3 regions of the Pseudoalteromonas sp. SCQQ13 genome follow, and region 2 is predicted to be linked to each of the others. Evidence: predicted binding sites of a transcription regulator. Region 2 holds the regulator's gene; each other region holds the start of a gene.
What was found. Region 2 encodes LexA, which represses DNA repair genes until DNA is damaged. Its sites were predicted from a motif close to TACTGTATNNNNATACAGTA; they were not measured.
Positions count from the first base shown of each region.

Region 1: a site for LexA is predicted at 2,804-2,823, ahead of I6F41_RS15375 (DNA topoisomerase III). Genes of this name have one in related genera too.
Region 3: a site for LexA is predicted at 2,910-2,929, ahead of I6F41_RS14440 (SulA-like leucine-rich domain-containing protein). Genes of this name have one in related genera too.

Region 1 covers NZ_JADYXG010000022.1:1,877-7,836, forward strand. Annotated here, with positions in the region: gene I6F41_RS15370 (M20 metallopeptidase family protein) at 1-824, shown strand, start outside; gene I6F41_RS15375 (DNA topoisomerase III) at 850-2,790, opposite strand; gene I6F41_RS15380 (flagellar motor protein MotB) at 2,993-3,913, opposite strand; gene pomA (flagellar motor protein PomA) at 3,916-4,683, opposite strand; gene I6F41_RS15390 (exodeoxyribonuclease VII small subunit) at 4,952-5,194, shown strand; gene ispA ((2E,6E)-farnesyl diphosphate synthase) at 5,197-5,960, shown strand, end outside.
Region 2 covers NZ_JADYXG010000021.1:7,686-13,645, forward strand. Annotated here, with positions in the region: gene I6F41_RS15000 (DnaJ C-terminal domain-containing protein) at 1-296, shown strand, start outside; gene I6F41_RS15005 (chaperone modulator CbpM) at 296-616, shown strand; gene I6F41_RS15010 (hypothetical protein) at 869-1,249, shown strand; gene I6F41_RS15015 (PaaI family thioesterase) at 1,252-1,695, opposite strand; gene I6F41_RS15020 (SRPBCC family protein) at 1,794-2,246, opposite strand; gene lexA (transcriptional repressor LexA) at 2,526-3,143, shown strand; gene coxB (cytochrome c oxidase subunit II) at 3,617-4,759, shown strand; gene ctaD (cytochrome c oxidase subunit I) at 4,759-5,960, shown strand, end outside.
Region 3 covers NZ_JADYXG010000019.1:36,487-42,446, forward strand. Annotated here, with positions in the region: gene I6F41_RS14425 (DUF6172 family protein) at 229-531, shown strand; gene I6F41_RS14430 (GGDEF domain-containing response regulator) at 824-1,744, shown strand; gene I6F41_RS14435 (YchJ family protein) at 1,930-2,409, opposite strand; gene I6F41_RS14440 (SulA-like leucine-rich domain-containing protein) at 2,450-2,884, opposite strand; gene I6F41_RS14445 (NCS2 family permease) at 3,321-4,613, shown strand; gene I6F41_RS14450 (hypothetical protein) at 4,689-5,447, opposite strand; gene cysB (HTH-type transcriptional regulator CysB) at 5,734-5,960, shown strand, end outside.

The sequences.
Region 1 (5,960 bases), on a different contig from region 2:
AAGAAGTAGGCGGTGGCGCTAAAGCCATGCTAAAAGAAGGCTTATTTAGTAAATATGCAAAACCTGATCACATAATTGCGCTACATGTAAGTGCAAGTGTGCCTGCCGGTAAAGTTGCGATGAAAAACGAATATACTATGGCCAGCGTCGATTCTGTTGATATAACTATAAAGGGTAAAGGCGGACATGGAGCTTATCCGCATACCACTATTGATCCGGTTATTATTGCTGCGCGCACTGTGCTTGCACTGCAAACTATTACGAGTCGTGAGCTTTCACCATTAGAGCCATCAGTCATTACTGTTGGATCTATTCATGGTGGCTCAAAACATAATGTAATTTCTGATGAAGTAAAGTTACAACTTACATTACGCAGCTATAACCCTGATATTAGAAATGCACAAATTGCAGCAATTAAACGCATTACCGCCGGTATTGCACAAAGCGCAGGCCTTGAGGAAGCGCTCTACCCTAAGGTGCAAGTACATGAAGATGAGTCAATTCCATCTACATATAACAATCCGGCACAAACCAACCTTGTGCGTCAAAGTATTGCCAGCGCTATTGGTGATGAAAATGTGCTTGAAACCCTCCCTGTAATGGCAGGTGAAGACTTTGGCTTATATGGCCGCACTGACGAAAATATTCCTATCACACTATTTTGGCTCGGTGGCGTTAACCAAGCAAAATATGCAAGTGCAATAAAAGCGGGCAAAACATTACCTTCACTGCATTCAAGTAAGTTTGCCCCAGACTATAAAGTCGCACTACCAACTGGCATTAAAGCCATGAGTAATGCAGCGGTAACTTTGTTTAATCAATAGTTTTATTTAAATAATAGCTCTGTAGTTAACCTGTAACAGAGCTTTTTTTATAACTCGACTTTTTATAAGGCGTTTTTTGGCCACGTTTAACAAAACGCTTTTTAGCTGAAGTTTTAGGCAGCTTTGCAAATACATTGCTATCGCAATTTGCAGCTTGTTGTACAAAACTATTTAAGTCGGCAAGTAAAGGCTGTAAAAATTGCTGATAGCTCATTACTTGCTGTGCAATATCACCTAAGCTCGATTCCCATTTAGCGGTTAAATCGGGGCGAACTAAACCTTGCGGCAGCACGCTAATAAGTGCACTCCCGGTTTCGGTTGCTTTAATTAATTTGCCTTCACGTTTTAAAAAACGGCGTTTAAATAATAATTCAATGATCCCCGCTCGCGTTGCCTCTGTGCCTAAGCCATCGGTGTCTTTAAGTACTTTTTTTATCTGTGGATCTTGTACATAGCGGCTTATGCCTGTCATGGCTGCAAGTAAAGTCGCATCACTAAAGTGCGCTGGCGGAGAGGTATATTTTTCAACAACCTCCCCTTGCGAGCAAAAAAGTAACATGTCTTTTGTTAAAGGCGGTAGCGTGGCTTCATCTTTCAATTCAGACTTACCCATTAGCACCTTAAAACCCAAGCTTACATCTTGCTTTGCATTTGCTTTAAATAACCCGCCAGCAATAGTTATCTCTGCTTTAGTTTCGTTGTAAATATAGTCGGGATAAAACTGTATTAAATAATGACGACATATTAATTGATAAACCTTTGTCTCATCGCTACCTAAACTTGCCGACTTTAACTGTTTTGCCGTAGGGACAATGGCGTGATGCGCAGCCACTTTTGAATCGTTAAAACATTTACTACGTTTTTTACTATCAGCTGCTTTTACTAACTCAACACCTTGCCCGCCATTAGTGCTTATAGCTTTTAAAATAGCAGACGCATCTTGGTGATGATCATTAGGTAAGTAGCGGTTGTCTGAACGCGGGTAGGTAATTAACTTATGACGCTCATAAAGAGTTTGGCATATATCCAGCACCTTTTGCGCTGGCATAGCAAATGCTTTTGCCGCGTCTATCTGCAAAGCAGATAAGTTATAAGGCAGTGGCGCAGTTTGTTTTTTTTGCTTTTGTTCAAGCGCCGTTAGCTCAGCATTTTGCTGTGTGATACGCGAGGCTACGTTTTCAGCCAATGCTTTATTTAATACTCGCCCTTCTTCGTCTTGATAAGGCTCACATGCCTTACTGGGTATCCATTTTGCACTAAATGATTGTTTTTCGGGGGTGACTAAGTGGGCTAATACTTCATAAAATGGCTTCGATACGAAATTTGCTATGTCATTATCTCTATTAACCACCAAGCCAAGTATGGGTGTTTGTACTCGTCCCACAGAAAGTACGTTACCAAACCCAGCTTTTTGCCCTGCTAAAGTATAAGCGCGGGTTAAATTCATACCAAACAACCAATCAGCACGAGAGCGCGCTAAGGCTGAAACGCTCAACGGAATAAACTCACGGTTAGATCGCATAGTCGTTAATGCTTTTTTTACTGCAGCTAAGTTTAAATCACTAATTAATAAGCGTTGAATATGCTGCTTTTTAGTTTTACTTATTTTGGCTTCTTCAATAACTTGATCGACAAGTAATTGCCCTTCTCTATCGGGATCACCTGCATGCACTAGTGCTGTAGCCTGTTTGATTAGCTTTTTTAACACAGTAAGTTGCTTGCGAGTTTTAGTTTTTGCTTTTAATTGCCACTGCTCAGGAATGATAGGTAGGTGCTCAAACTGCCACTTTTTAAAGCGCTCATCATAGTCATCGGGCTCGGCTTGCTCGAGCAAATGACCAATACACCAAGATACGCAATCACCATTTGCAACTTCAATGTAGCCATCGTGCTTTTTGTGCGGTTTTGGTAACGCGTCGGCAATAGCACGCCCTAATGACGGCTTTTCGGCAATATAGAGTTTCATAAGCAAGCTCTTTTACTGTTTATATACACAGTAGTTTAGCATATCAATTCACAGCGTGGGATGTTTTTATTAAACCGTACTATTTAACAACTCTGAGGTATTTGGCTGAGGTGGTGACTTTTAGTCAATTTTGACTAAAAGTCACCTGTAATCAATTACACTTAGTTTGCTTAAACCAAGTGTGTTTTTAATAAAATGACTGCTACCTTACATCGATAGGATCAGACTCTTTGGCCTTTCCTTGTAAAATAGATATTTCAACGCGACGATTACGACGGCGATCTTCATTGCTGTCATTTGGCACTAACGGCCGGGTTTCAGCACGCCCTACTACCATCATTCTATTTTTATCAAATCCAACTACTTTTTGCAGCTCACTGGCTACTGCAACTGCACGCTTAGATGAAAGATCCCAGTTATTAATATATAACTCGTTTGAAACCTGAAAATCGTCAGTATGCCCAGACACGGTAATTTCTCCAGGCACATCTTTTAATAGCACGCCAATTTCTTGAATAATGGGTTTAAACTTAGGTTGTAAAAATGCGCTACCCGAAGGGAAAGAGCCATTTTCACGAATACGAATAATTATTTGCTGCCCTAATGATTCAAGCTCTATGGCACCATCAATTATTTGTTTTTCTAATTGCTGAGCGATTTTTTTAACTAAGTCGTTTGTTTGCTGTTGATCGGCCGCTGAAATTGCTTGCTCCGATGCTTGCTCTTTGGAAGTACTACGCGACTCGCCACCACGTTTATCGCCCTGCTGCTCTTGCCTTCCGCCTGCTGAGCTTTCATCACCTGCCTGAAACTCTAACATTTGCTGGGTCATTTCTACCGTTTGCTGTTGAATTGTTTCAATTGGGGTAGGCTCTGGCTTGCCCGGAGTAAACTCCATAGCAATAACTGATGTGCCTTTGGGAATATCTTTAACTTCTATTTTATTTTGTACACCAAATGCAAATTTCATCGAACCGGCAATTTGTTTAAATTTAAGTACATCCATTTCAGAAAACGCAAGCAAGAGCACAAAAAAGCACATTAATAGCGACATTAAATCTGCGAATGTCCCCATCCACGCAGGTAAACCTGGGGGTGGGCACTTGCACTCTTGATCAGACATAGTTAATCCTCAGTGTTTACTTTACGTTTTGATTCAGCAAGATAGTTTTTCAAAATACCTTCTATTACTTTTGGATTTTGACCATCTTGAATACCTAAAACCGCATCTAAAATTAAACGTTGATTCATTGCCTCTTCGTCTTTACGCAGCTCCAATTTTGTTTGAATAGGAATAGCGACTACGTTAGCTAAAAATGCGCCGTATAATGTGGTTAACAATGCCACCGCCATAGCCGGACCAATTGCTTTAGGATCATCCATATTAGATAACATCGCAACTAAGCCTATTAAGGTGCCTATCATTCCCATTGCTGGGGCTATATCACCCAAAGATTTAAATAAAGTAGCACCCGACTCATGCCGTGCTGTAGTTAATGAAATATCTTTTTGCAGTGTGGCCCGCACTACGTCTGCGTCGTGGCCATCTACTAGCATGTCAACGCCTTTGCGCATAAATGGATTCGGTATTTCTGCCTCTTCAAGTGCTAAAAACCCGCCTTTACGTGCTGAATCTGCAAGTTCAACTGCTTTTTCGATTAACTCTTCTGGCGACTCAAGCTTAAACATAAACGCTTTGGTAACCACCTTACCTATGCCAAAAAACTGTGACATAGTAAAGTTTGATAAAACGATAAATAATGAACCGCCAAATACGATTACAACAGAGGGCGTGTTGTAAAACATAGCCATTTCACCGCTACTACTCATAAACATGGACATGACAATTAAGCCAATTGCGCCAAGGATCCCAATAATGGTTGCTAAATCCACATTCCCTCCAAAAGTTTTTGCTTTTATATGCAAACGTTTGTTATTAATTGTTTATCGGCAAGATACTGAATTGCTTAAGCCATTTTTTATAGATAAACATAAAAAGCTGGATTAAGCACTATTCTAGATCAACTTGTGTTATCTATCTAATTATCAATTTTTTAAAACATAAAACGTTTATTAACGAAAAAACCATTTCATCCTTTGACCTAGTTTAGCATTCCCCCTAAAATTGACTTCTAAATTTATTATGTAAGTTGAAATAAAGATGGCGACTAAAAAACCTGAAAACTTAAGTTTCGAGCAAGCACTAGAAGAATTAACAACAATCGTTAGTGAAATGGAACAAGGTGATTTATCGCTTGAGCAGTCATTAAAACAGTTTGAGCGTGGCATTGCTTTAGCAGGCGCATCGTCTAGTAAGTTGCAACAAGCTGAGCAAAAGGTGGCTATTTTAATGGGCAAAGATGAGAAGTCTGTATTAACCGACTTTGATAATGATATGGAATAGCCGTGACTATTAAAGAACTTATTACACATGCTCAAACTGATGTAGCCAATACTCTTAACCTTTATTTTGACCAATCGCTTAATACTGACGAGACCATAAAAGCCGCCACCCATTATAGTTTAATGAATGGCGGCAAAAGATTGCGTCCTTTTTTGGTTTACGCAACGGGTAAAATGCTCGGCGCAGATAAACAAGATTTAGACGTACTTGCTGCAGCTATAGAATGTATTCATAGCTACTCGTTAGTTCACGATGACTTACCAGCTATGGATGATGATGAATTACGTCGCGGACGCCCAACCTGTCATATCGTGTACGGCGAAGCACACGCAATTTTAGCCGGTGATGCACTGCAAGCTTTAGCATTTGAGTTAATCGCCAAGCATAATTTTAACTGTAGTGCTCAAGCTCAAGTTAAAATGATTGCTGAACTGGCACATGCCTCTGGGTTACAAGGTATGGTGGCAGGCCAAGGGCTTGATATTGCAGCTACTGATAAAGTAATAACCGTGGCTGAACTTGAGCGTATTCATAAGTTAAAAACCGGTGCGCTAATAAGCTGTGCAATTACACTGGGGGCTTTGTGCTCGAACAATGTTAGTCAAAACACGTTAGAAAATTTAGCCACTTTTGGCTATGCCATAGGGCTTGCATTTCAAGTACATGACGATATTTTAGACGTAGAAGGCGATACCGTTACTTTAGGTAAGCCTCAAGGGTCAGATATCGCTGCGAATAAAGCGACATATCCCGCTTTATTAGGTAT
Region 2 (5,960 bases):
GGCATGACCTAAACATAGTGGTACCTCTTGCACCATGGGAAGCTGCTTTGGGCACTAAAATAAATTTACCTACATTAGCCGGAAAAATCCAACTAACTATTCCAGCTAATAGTCAATCGGGTCAACGTTTACGCATTAAAGGTAAAGGGTTAATTAGTAAAAAAGCCAAAGGTGACTTATTTGCTGTGATTAAAATTGTTAATCCAGCATTGAGTGATGATGTTAGCAAAAAGCTTTGGCAAGAGCTGGCCGAAAAAGCCCATTTTGACCCCCGTAGCAATTGGAGCAAGTCATAATGAAAATTATCGAGGCACCACAAGGCAATTTACTCACTAGCCAAGAATTGTGTGTGAGTAGTGATATTAGCGAAGCCATATTATATGAATTGGTTGAGCACAGCATTGCTATTCCTATTGAGGGCGAGCGCGTTACAGAATGGCAATTTACGGTATCAACAGTGATCTTAGTTAAAAAGGCTGCGCGTATTCAGCATGACTTATCGTTAGATTGGTCTGCTATTGCTTTGGTTTTACAATTATTGGATGAACGGGATGAGTTGATTGCTGAAAACCAAATGTTAAAGCAGCACTTAAGTCGATTTAAACATTTAGAATAAAAAATAGTGGTTAAATTTTAAATGCGAGTAGCTAGCTATTTTTATGGAGCTAGCTCAGCACTTTTATAATAGTGAGCTTTTGGTGCTTAAATATTTTTTATTCGTGAAATAAGAGTAAGTAAAGCGTCAATAAATGCGTAAAAATAGCCGACTATTCAGATAAAAAAGGTGAATATTGCAGAGTTGATTTGGTATAAGCGTAAAACTGCGTTAAAGTTTACAGCGAACTAATTAGAGGATAAACAGCAGACAATGTCGGAAATTCAATTTTTAAATGTAGACCTAGAGCTTGAGTCAAAGCAAGATATTAGCGTGCTTGTAGCTGACCTAAAAAAAATCGCCACTATTTTACATTATGATAAAGACGAATACCGTCAGTTAGCGCGTATAGAAGTAACAGGCGAAATATCTTCACCGGATAAAGCAATTAACCACTTATGTGAGTTAGTAGAGTCATGCTCGCGGGCTGCACTTAAGCAATGGTTGAGTTGTTCGCGCCGTACCTTTGATATTGGTTTTGAATCGGGCACTTCGCCAAAGTGTTTTAACCAAGCGCTGCACGCCGATACATTATTACGTATATCGGCAATTGGTGCAGGCATGGAAATTACTATTTACCCGCTAGAAAAATAGCGTTAGCCTTTGCGCTCTACAACAGCTGCGGTCATTTTTGATACGCAGCAAAGCTCGCCGCGACTATTCGTTATTTTTATTTCCCATACTGAGCTACGTTTGCCAATATGAAACGCTTTTGCGGTGGCGGTTAAGGTGCCATTACGCGAGGCTTTTAAATGGCTGGCACTGATCTCTTGCCCTACACAATAAAATTTAGTGAAGTCGACCACAAAATTAGCCGCGTAGCTGGCAACACTTTCGGCTAAAACCACGTTTGCTCCGCCATGCACCATGCCTATAGGGTTATGGTGCGCAGGAATTGCTGGCATAGTGGCAACTAAGTAATCATCACCAATTTCAGTTATTTCAATCCCCATGGTTTTCATCAGTGTACCTTGGCCATTTATGCCTTGGTCTAACTGCTTACAAAACGCTAAAGTAATAGGTTGATGCCAAATACTCATTGTTACTCCTTTAAAGGTTGAAAACGATAACCGATAATACGATTTTTCATGGCGATATGATAGCCAAATTAGTGCAGCTACTGCATGGTAATACAGTGCTACTTTTTGCTTTCTACATAGTGCTTAATTTCATCGAGATCTTTTTTTAGCATTTTACGCATCGAACTTTTAAGAAAAAACCCTATCACTGCAGAGATCATTTTTACCCAAATAGACTCAGAGCTATCAGAAAAAGTCATGGTTAAACAGGTGCTAGGTTCGGCGGCGGTAAGTGACAGCTTAGTGGTATAAACTGCCCCGCCATTTTCTGCGCGAGTGCAATAGTATTCATTAGTAACAGCTTCGGTGATCCACATGGTTTCTGAGGCTGCTTTGCCAAAAAGTTTTCGTGTTTCTAACCATCTTAGGCCCACTAGCCCTTGTGGTGGCTTCTCGATTATTTTTACATCAATAATGCCAGACAGCATATTGGCACTGTTTTCGATGTCAGTTATTGCCGCCCATACTTTACGTTTAGGACCGTTAATTATTACCGCTACAGTGATATTCATAACACTCTCCGTTAATTCACATTGATGAAGTTAAGGCCCATTACAAAAACGATAGCTAACTAATTTTTAATAACAGCAACAACTTAGTAGTTATGTAATTAATGTAACGTAAAACTAACACTATCGTGATCTGCGTAATTTTATCTGTAATTTACTTGGTAATTTTAAGCTTAGACCAATGCCACCTTTGGCAGCAAAGGCGAGGAGTAATTTAAATTTGCGATTTTCAGATAACTGTATATACTCACAGTTAAATGTACTGTATGGAAAACCAGTTGTATGCGACCATTAACTAACCGCCAAGCGCAAATACTCGAACTTATTAAAGTGTTTATTAAAGACACTGGTATGCCTCCTACACGCGCAGAAATTGCACAAACATTAGGCTTTAAAAGTGCTAATGCAGCAGAAGAGCATTTAAAAGCGCTGGCTAAAAAAGGCGCTATTAAAATGAAACCAGGCGCTAGCCGTGGTATTCAACTTATTGAAGAAGATGAACCAGAACAACTTGGTTTACCGTTAATAGGCCGTGTAGCTGCCGGCGAACCTATTTTGGCGCAACAACATGTTGAGAGCCATTGTAAAATTGACCCGTTAATGTTTAAACCCGCTGCCGATTTTTTATTGCGTGTAAATGGTATGAGCATGCGAGATATTGGTATTATGGATGGTGATTTACTGGCTGTTCATCGCACTCAAGTTGCCGAAAATGGCCAAGTTATTGTTGCCCGCGTTGATGACGATGTAACGGTAAAACGCTTAGAAAAAGCAGGCAAAAAAGTATTATTGCATGCTGAAAATAAAGAATTTTCGTCGATAGAAGTGGATCTTGAAAACGAATCTTTTAATATTGAAGGCTTAGCTGTTGGGGTTATTCGTAATGCTGACTGGATGTGACAATTAAGCTGTTATAGCTATGTAAAATATCGGCATAATTTAATAGCTCAGATAATTAATGCGCACTTTTTAGTGCGCTTTTTTTTGCCTTTTTTTTGTGAAAATTCCGCTGCAATGAAAAAATTATATTAAGTTTATGTTTTTTATCATTTAAGTATTTAATACTCGTTATCGCTGTCTTTTTATTTGTAACCCTTGCTGTTGCTCACTTCCTGCTTAGAACAAAATTAAATAAATCCCATATTTACGCTAATCCCCTAATATTATTTGATTATTTTTCAAACTAAAACTTGCTAGTTGTTCAATTATTAACTAATTGTTAATGGGCTGGACTAACAATAACTCACAGCTTTAGTTTTGAGAAAATATATTTATATATCCGGCAGCAATACAAAAATAAAAAATAACAAATTGGCATTTAAAGCTTATGTCTTTTTGTTTTGCACTCGCAACAGTATTAAAGGAGCTGTCACATGGGTAAATTGAGCTCTACCTTGTGGCTTATATTGTTTGTTTTTCCGCAGTTAGCATTGGCAAATAGCCAATATAATATGCGCAAAGGCGTAACCGATATAAGTAATAATGTTTATCAACTACACATGACCATATTTTTAATATGCTGTGTAATAGGCGTGATTGTATTTGCCGTTATGTTTTGGGCACTTATTCATCATCGTAAATCTAAAGGAGCAGTTGCTGCTCAATTTCACGAAAGTACCAAAGTAGAAATACTCTGGACAGCAATTCCATTTGTTATTTTAATAGCAATGGCAGTCCCCGCAACTAAAACATTAATAGCGATGGAAGATGCCAGTAAAGCGGATATCACTATTAAAGTAACTGGTTCACAATGGAAATGGCATTACGAATATATGGGGGAAGATGTTGAGTTTTACTCAATACTTGCCACACCGCAAAATGAAATTGCTAACCTAGCCGATAAAAACCCCAACTATTTACTTGAGGTAGATAAGCCTCTGGTATTACCGATCAATAAAAAAGTACGCTTTTTAATGACCTCCGACGATGTTATTCATTCTTGGTGGGTGCCCGATTTTGCTATTAAAAAAGATGCAAACCCGGGGTTTATTAACGAAACGTGGACCAACATAAACGAAGTCGGTATTTATCGCGGTCAGTGTGCTGAGCTATGCGGTAAAGATCATGGCTTTATGCCAGTGGTAGTAGAGGCTAAGTCAGAGGCCGATTTTAAAGTTTGGCTAGCAGATGCTAAACAAGCAAAGCAAAAAGCAGCAGCAGCAGATGCTGCATTACTTGACCAAACACTCCCTAAAGAAGAATTAATGACTTTGGGTGAGCAAGTGTATATGGCCAATTGTGCTGCATGTCATCAGCCCACAGGGTTAGGTTTGCCAGGCGTTTTTCCTGCACTTAAAGGCAGCCCGATAGTGCTTGGCGATATAAAAGACCACATTGATATTGTTATTCACGGAAGCCCCGGCACAGCCATGCAAGCCTTTGCTAAACAGCTCTCTATAAAGCAATTAGCAGCGGTAATTACTTATAAGCGTAATGCATGGGGTAATGATACCGGTGATGTAATTCAACCAAGTGAAATACAGGCAGCACTTGATGCCGATGGGGAGGCGAACTAATGAGTAGCATAGTAGAACAACCTGACATTAATGAAGCTCACCACGCTCATCATCCTGCTAAAGGCTTTAAGCGCTGGTTATATACCACAAATCATAAAGATATAGGTAGCTTGTACTTAATTTTTTCGCTAACTATGTTTTTTATTGGTGGTGCTATGGCTATGGTGATCCGCGCTGAGTTATTTCAGCCAGGATTGCAATTAGTCGATCCTCACTTTTTTAATCAAATGACCACGGTTCATGGGTTGATTATGGTATTTGGTGCCGTTATGCCGGCCTTTACTGGCTTAGCTAACTGGATGGTGCCATTAATGATTGGCGCGCCTGATATGGCCTTACCCCGAATGAATAACTGGAGTTTTTGGATTTTACCATTCGCGTTTTTAATTTTATTATCATCGCTATTAATGCCCGGTGGCGGTCCTGCGTTTGGTTGGACTTTTTATGCGCCGCTGTCCACAACCTACAGTAATGACAATACCGCCATGTTTGTATTTGCTGTGCATATTATGGGTATTAGCTCCATTATGGGGGCAATTAATGTAATTGTAACCATAGTTAACTTGCGTGCCCCAGGCATGACTTGGATGAAGGTCCCTATGTTTGTATGGACTTGGCTGATAACGGCATTTTTATTAATTGCGGTTATGCCGGTACTCGCAGGTGCAGTGACCATGGTGCTCACCGATAAATACTTTGCAACCAGCTTTTTTGATGCAGCTGGTGGCGGTGATCCGGTGATGTTTCAGCACATATTTTGGTTTTTTGGCCACCCCGAAGTATACATAATGATTTTGCCGGCTTTTGGCATTATTTCTACTATAGTTCCTACCTTTTCGCGTAAAAAACTTTTTGGTTATTCCTCCATGGTATATGCCACGGCGTCAATTGCGTTGTTGAGTTTTACAGTGTGGGCGCATCATATGTTTACTACCGGTATGCCGGTGGCTGGCGAGCTATTTTTTATGTACGCGACTATGCTGATATCGGTGCCCACTGGAGTAAAAATATTTAATTGGGTAGCCACTATGTGGCGCGGTTCAATTACGTTTGAAGTCCCCATGCTGTTTAGTATTGCTTTTATTGTGTTGTTTACCTTAGGTGGTTTTTCGGGATTGATGCTGGCCATTACACCGGCTGATTTTCAGTACCATGATACCTACTTTGTAGTGGCACATTTTCATTATGTACTGGTAACGGG
Region 3 (5,960 bases), on a different contig from region 2:
TGGCAAACGATTGCGCCATCACTCTAACTATTAAGTTACTTGTCTGTAATATAAAGCCGCTAACTCTCTACACTTAAGCGCATTTTAGCGATACTTTATTTTATTAATGGATTAATAATTGATTTAATATAAAAAAAGCATCCAAAAATTAAATGCAATTGCTATAATAGGCTCAAATGGTATGACATTAAATGCCGTTATCATTAAACCAAGGTAATTAGGAACGTAATGAAGAAAATATTCACGCTAAATCACGAGAAAATCAAATATCCTCGTATGGTTGACGCCGCAAAGCATGAAGTGAAAAAATATTTGAAAAGAGAGCGTAACAAAACTCTACCACTCGATGCTGATTACTGGGCGTTTGATTGTAAGTTTGGTAATACCGCTGAAGATGCACAAGTAGTGCACGTTGCAGAGCTTAGTAATCATATAAGCGAAATAGAAAAGCAAAGCTTAACTTCTTTTTATGTAGAAATATTAGCGCGCCCAGCTCAACGTCAACAACCAGATTTGGATGACGACGAATAAGACGCTTATAAAGTAATTTGCGTAATTTTTAAAATGGGCCTAGTGGCCCATTTTTTGTTTGTACGTTTATACAAACGCGATTTAAACCTTGAGCATTCAAGTACAAGCATTACTTTCAGTATTACCCTGAAAATTATGGCCGTGATTTTCTAAAACAATTAACAACAACTCTGTATCGCCATTTTTATATTTGGTTGTAAGTTTGATTAAAAACCCCAACTTTAATACATTTGCATAACATAAGACTGTATTATACTGTGTTAGTTGATAATTATAGAAAACAGTAGTATTTATGCCATTAAATTATGCCGATAGCGATTTAAAACTTAGCCTTAAAGCCTCAAAAGTCCTCATTGTTGATGATCAGTTACTTAGCTTAATTGTACTGAAAAAAATATTATCAAAGCACTTTATTGTTAACACCGCCAACAGCGGTGAAGAAGCAGTTGAAATATGTAAATCTAATACTCCCGATATCGTACTGCTGGATATTTCAATGAATGGCATATGCGGTATAGAAACCTGTTTAAAATTTAAAACGACGACACAAACCCAAGACATTCCCGTTATATTTGTTACCTCCTTTGAAAATCAAGAAGAGGACTGCTGGGAAGCGGGCGCGGTAGACTTTATTCAAAAACCGATTAACCCAGAAACCTTATACAGAAGAGTAAGGGCGCACTTAACTATTAAGCTGCAACATGACTTATTAAGTCAAAAAGTGTTTCTGGATGACTTAACTAAAGTGTTTAACCGTCGTTATTTTGATACTCATATTAATAAAATACAATTGAGTGCATTAAGAGAGAATACAGAATATGCTTTATTACTTATGGATATTGATTACTTTAAGCAATACAACGATATTTATGGACACGTAGAAGGCGACGTTGTTTTACACTTAGTTGCTCAAACAATCGCTAACAGCCTGCAAAGGCCAAGCGATTTTGTTGCCCGATATGGCGGCGAAGAATTTGTGGTTGTGCTACCCCATACCAACGAGGAAGGCGCTCGCTGTGTTGCTGAAAAAATTAAAAATAACATATATGGCTTAGGTGTTTTACATAAGTACTCAGAGTTTGAATTTGTCACTATAAGTATAGGTGGAGCTACGTTATTGCAATCAGACGAAGGCAACATGGATATTTTGCAACGCGCAGATAAAAAAATGTACGCCGCTAAAGCACAAGGGCGAAATACAGTGTGCTTTTAAAGCGCAGCGAACCCAATACCAAAATATACGGTAGAGCAGTTATTAACACAGGCCTATAGGTATGTAAATTGCCAATAGTTGCTCGAAAGTAAAATTTTATTTTAGCCATACACATCGCCTGTAACAGCCAACCCTAGGCATGTGCCTGTAATTACCTACTTTACTCACCGCACAGCTGCAGTTTGTTATACGCTATGACACTTTTTATATTTTTTGCCACTTTGGCAAGGGCAGTTGTCATTTCTGCTTATTTTAATATCGGCTACCGGAAATAGTGTGCCTTCAAGGTAGCGCCACTGCCCATCTTGTTTAATAAACAACGACTTTTCGTGCAACTCGCAATATAGGTTTTGGTAAAAGTAATTTACTTTAAATGTTACAAAGCCTTCGCTTGCATCGTGCTCAGTGTCGATGACGGTTAGCTTTATAAAGCGGCAGCTATCAGCAAAGTCTTTAATCTCTTTTACAGGGTTTTCTGCCTGTTTTTCACTTGCATAAGTTTGATAAACATAAGTTGCATTTTTAAGTACATATGCACTGTAGCGAGCACGCATAAGTTGCTCAGGTGTTTCAGCTATTTTTGATGCTAAATGAAGTGGTTCACAGCAGTCAGCATAATTTTGCTGGCTGCCACAAAAGCAAGGAGAAGTCGTTAATGAGGTCATAATATTAATATAAAGTGTTTAAAACACGAGTTTAACAAGCTTATTGAGTTAGTGGTATCTCAAGGTTGTGAGTATTTTTAGTAAAACAGTAAAGCTTAGTATTTGTAGTGCTTAAATTTAATGATAGCTGTGTCAGCTGTTGATCATTAATAATATCAGTCCAGGTAATAACCGCAGCAAAGTTTCCGTTGTGCAGCGCCGAGCTAAGTACATACTCTAAGTTTACTAAATGTTTTTGCCTGATCACCAGTAATTTGCTGGTGTCAATGGAGCATGAATCAAGCAAGGCTTTACTCGGTACATGGTCGGGGGCAATCAGCAGTGTCCATGCATTTAAGCTGTTGTATTGGTGTAATACTTTAAGCAATTCAAAGGTTGCTGAAATTTCATCTTCAATTTGAATTAAATTTACACAATCACTTTTATCGTCTTGCTGATAACTTTTAACGGTTCTTACGGTAATAGGCTGTAACATAAATTTCTCACTCACTGGGTTTTTATACAGTACCCATATACAGTAGTTTATACAGTGTTATGGTGCAAGTGTTTTTTTGCTAATTATTTGTACAGTCATTCAGTTTTAAATTTTTACACGGATAAAAAAACAAAAATAACTATTAAAAACAGAGCGTTAATATTTTAGGTATATATTTATATTTTTTATTAAAGTTATGCGGCGAATAGCACCTATACAGTACTTTATGCTCTATTATTTACGTTAAAGTAAAGCTGATTGCTCAGCATATAAGCACGGTAATTATTATTTTTAAAACCTGAAGTACATACGTATTACCGTGTCATATTTATTATTTCAGCTACTTCAATAACTTAATGCATAACAAGGTAAAATGTCCGGTATTTCGCTATTTTTATGCTAAAATCTCGCCACTTTTTACTACCTTAAGTTTGTTATGCTCGAAGCCTTATTTAAAATCCGCGCAAATGATTCCTCAGTACAACGTGAATGTGTTGCCGGTATGACTACTTTTATTACTATGGTTTATATTGTTTTTGTTAATCCAGCAATGCTTGCCCAAGCAGGAATGGATCAAGGCGCTGCGTTTGTAGCTACATGTATTGCAGCTGCAATAGGCTGTTTTATTATGGGCCTATGGGCCAATTATCCGTTAGCGTTAGCGCCGGGTATGGGATTAAATGCTTTTTTTACCTATGGCGTTGTTTTAGGAATGGGCTATACCTGGGAAGCGGCATTAGGTGCTGTGTTTATGTCGGGTTGTATATTTTTATTTTTAAGTTTATTTAAAGTACGAGAGTGGATTATTAATGCCATTCCACTGGTGCTAAAACAAGCAATAGCGACCGGTATTGGTGCTTTTTTGGCGCTAATTGCGCTTAAAAGTGCAGGGATCATAGTATCTAGCCCTGCAACCTTAGTGCAGCTAGGTGATATTACTGCACCTGGGCCATTACTTGCTATTTTAAGTTTTTTTGTGATTGCGGCATTGTTATATCGCGATTTTAAAAGTGGTGTGTTAATTAGTATTTTACTGGTAACAGGTATTGCTTTGGCTTTTGGTTTGGTTGAATATCAGGGGGTTATGTCTATGCCGCCGTCAATTTTACCAACCTTTATGCAACTTGATTTTAGTGCGGCATTTGAGCTTTCAATGTTGAGTGTTATTTTTGCATTTTTATTTGTAGATTTATTTGATACCTCAGGCACCCTGGTTGCAGTCACGCAAAAAGCAGGGCTTGCAGATGAAAAAGGCAATATGCCACGTTTAGGGCGCGCTCTTAGCGCTGATAGCACTGCCACTATTGCTGGTGCAATGCTTGGTACATCTACTACTACATCTTACATAGAGTCGGTGGCTGGCGTTTCTGTAGGCGGACGCACAGGCTTAACAGCCGTTGTTGTGGGTATTTGTTTTTTATTGATGATGTTTTTTGCGCCACTAGCGCAAATGGTGCCAGCGTATGCCACTGCCGGTGCTATTTTATATGTTTCGGTACTTATGCTACAAAACTTAAAGTTTGTAAACTGGGACGACATGACAGATGCCATTCCTGTTAGTGTGGTGTTATTAATGACCCCGCTGACATTTTCTATTGCTCATGGTATAGCGCTTGGGTTTATTTCATACACTGCGGTTAAGGTATTATGCGGTAAAAAGGATCAAGTAAGTATTAGTGTGTGGATTTTAACGGCATTGTTTATTGTTAAGTTTGCATTTTTATCTTAAAAAACTTATTTATCTATCAATAAAAAAAGCCCATACAATTTTGTATGGGCTTTTTTTATAAATTATAGTACTAATTTACCATTTCTTTTTCGGAGCAAACAATATGTCTAGGTCATCTTGCTCTTGTTCAGTTTTCTTTTTAAGTGCATCGGCATTCGATGCTCTTAACTCAACACTAATAGCTTCTAAGTAGCCTTCTACTTCTTGATATTTAGCAGTTACATATGGATCGCTATACGATACCGCACTGAGTGAAGCATGGGCTTTTTCAAAATACTGCCTAGCTGAACCTACCATGCCTGCAGAGCGCGCCGATAAACCACGTTTAATTTGGCTTTCAATATTTATTTGTAACTGCAGTTTTTCCATTCGTTTGTCTTCAATTACAAATAGTTGGCTATCGAGGTTACCTTTATTGTGCTCAGAGCGTAGAATAATACGTAATTTTTTTATGCCCTGTATTAGCGATACCAATTGCTTATCGTTACTTGGCAGTGAAAGCGATTCGCTATTGCTTCCTTGAACTGGGTTATTCAAACGCTCTTTCGCTTCATTTAAACGGTTTTTTAATATTTTAGAACCAGGTGAAAGCGATACCATGGTACTAAGCGCATCATGATTACGACGCTGTAAAACACGAAGTGTGTTATCTGAAAACGGGATATTAGCGTTATTCATTAACACTTCCTCGGTTTCCTCAATGATAGCTTTTTGTTTGGTTAGTTCTTTACGGCGATCAGCTTCTTGTTTTTCTTTATGCTGTTGCACCGCACTTACCCAAAGCGCAATCACAATAAGAGCAACAATGAGTATAATTATAATAGAGACGATCATGTTACAGTTCTCGGGTTCTAAACCTAATTGCTCAATCTTACATTAAATATATAAGAACAGGAAAACTTTGCGCTAATTAACTATAAAAGCAGGCTAAGAAAGCGTTTAAATCTTAATGCTTTATATGATAATCATTGCTATCTGAAGTATATTTATTGTGCTAGCCTAAGCCTATATTTATTAAATACGATATTATCAATTAAAACCTACCATTTGTCGGGTGGTCAGTTTTTAAAGATAAAGTATTTACCCCCTCAAAAACGAATAATAACGAAAATACATAGCTATGAAATTACAACAACTTAGATATATTGTAGAAGTTCAAAATCATAAATTAAATGTCTCAGCAACAGCTGAAAGTTTATTTACCTCACAACCAGGTATTTCTAAGCAAGTGCGCATGCTTGAAGATGAGTTAGGTATTCAAATTTTTGGTCGCAGTGGTAAACATTTAACGCATGTAACGAGTGCCGGTGAAGAAGTCATTAATATATCGCGCGAAATCCTCTCAAA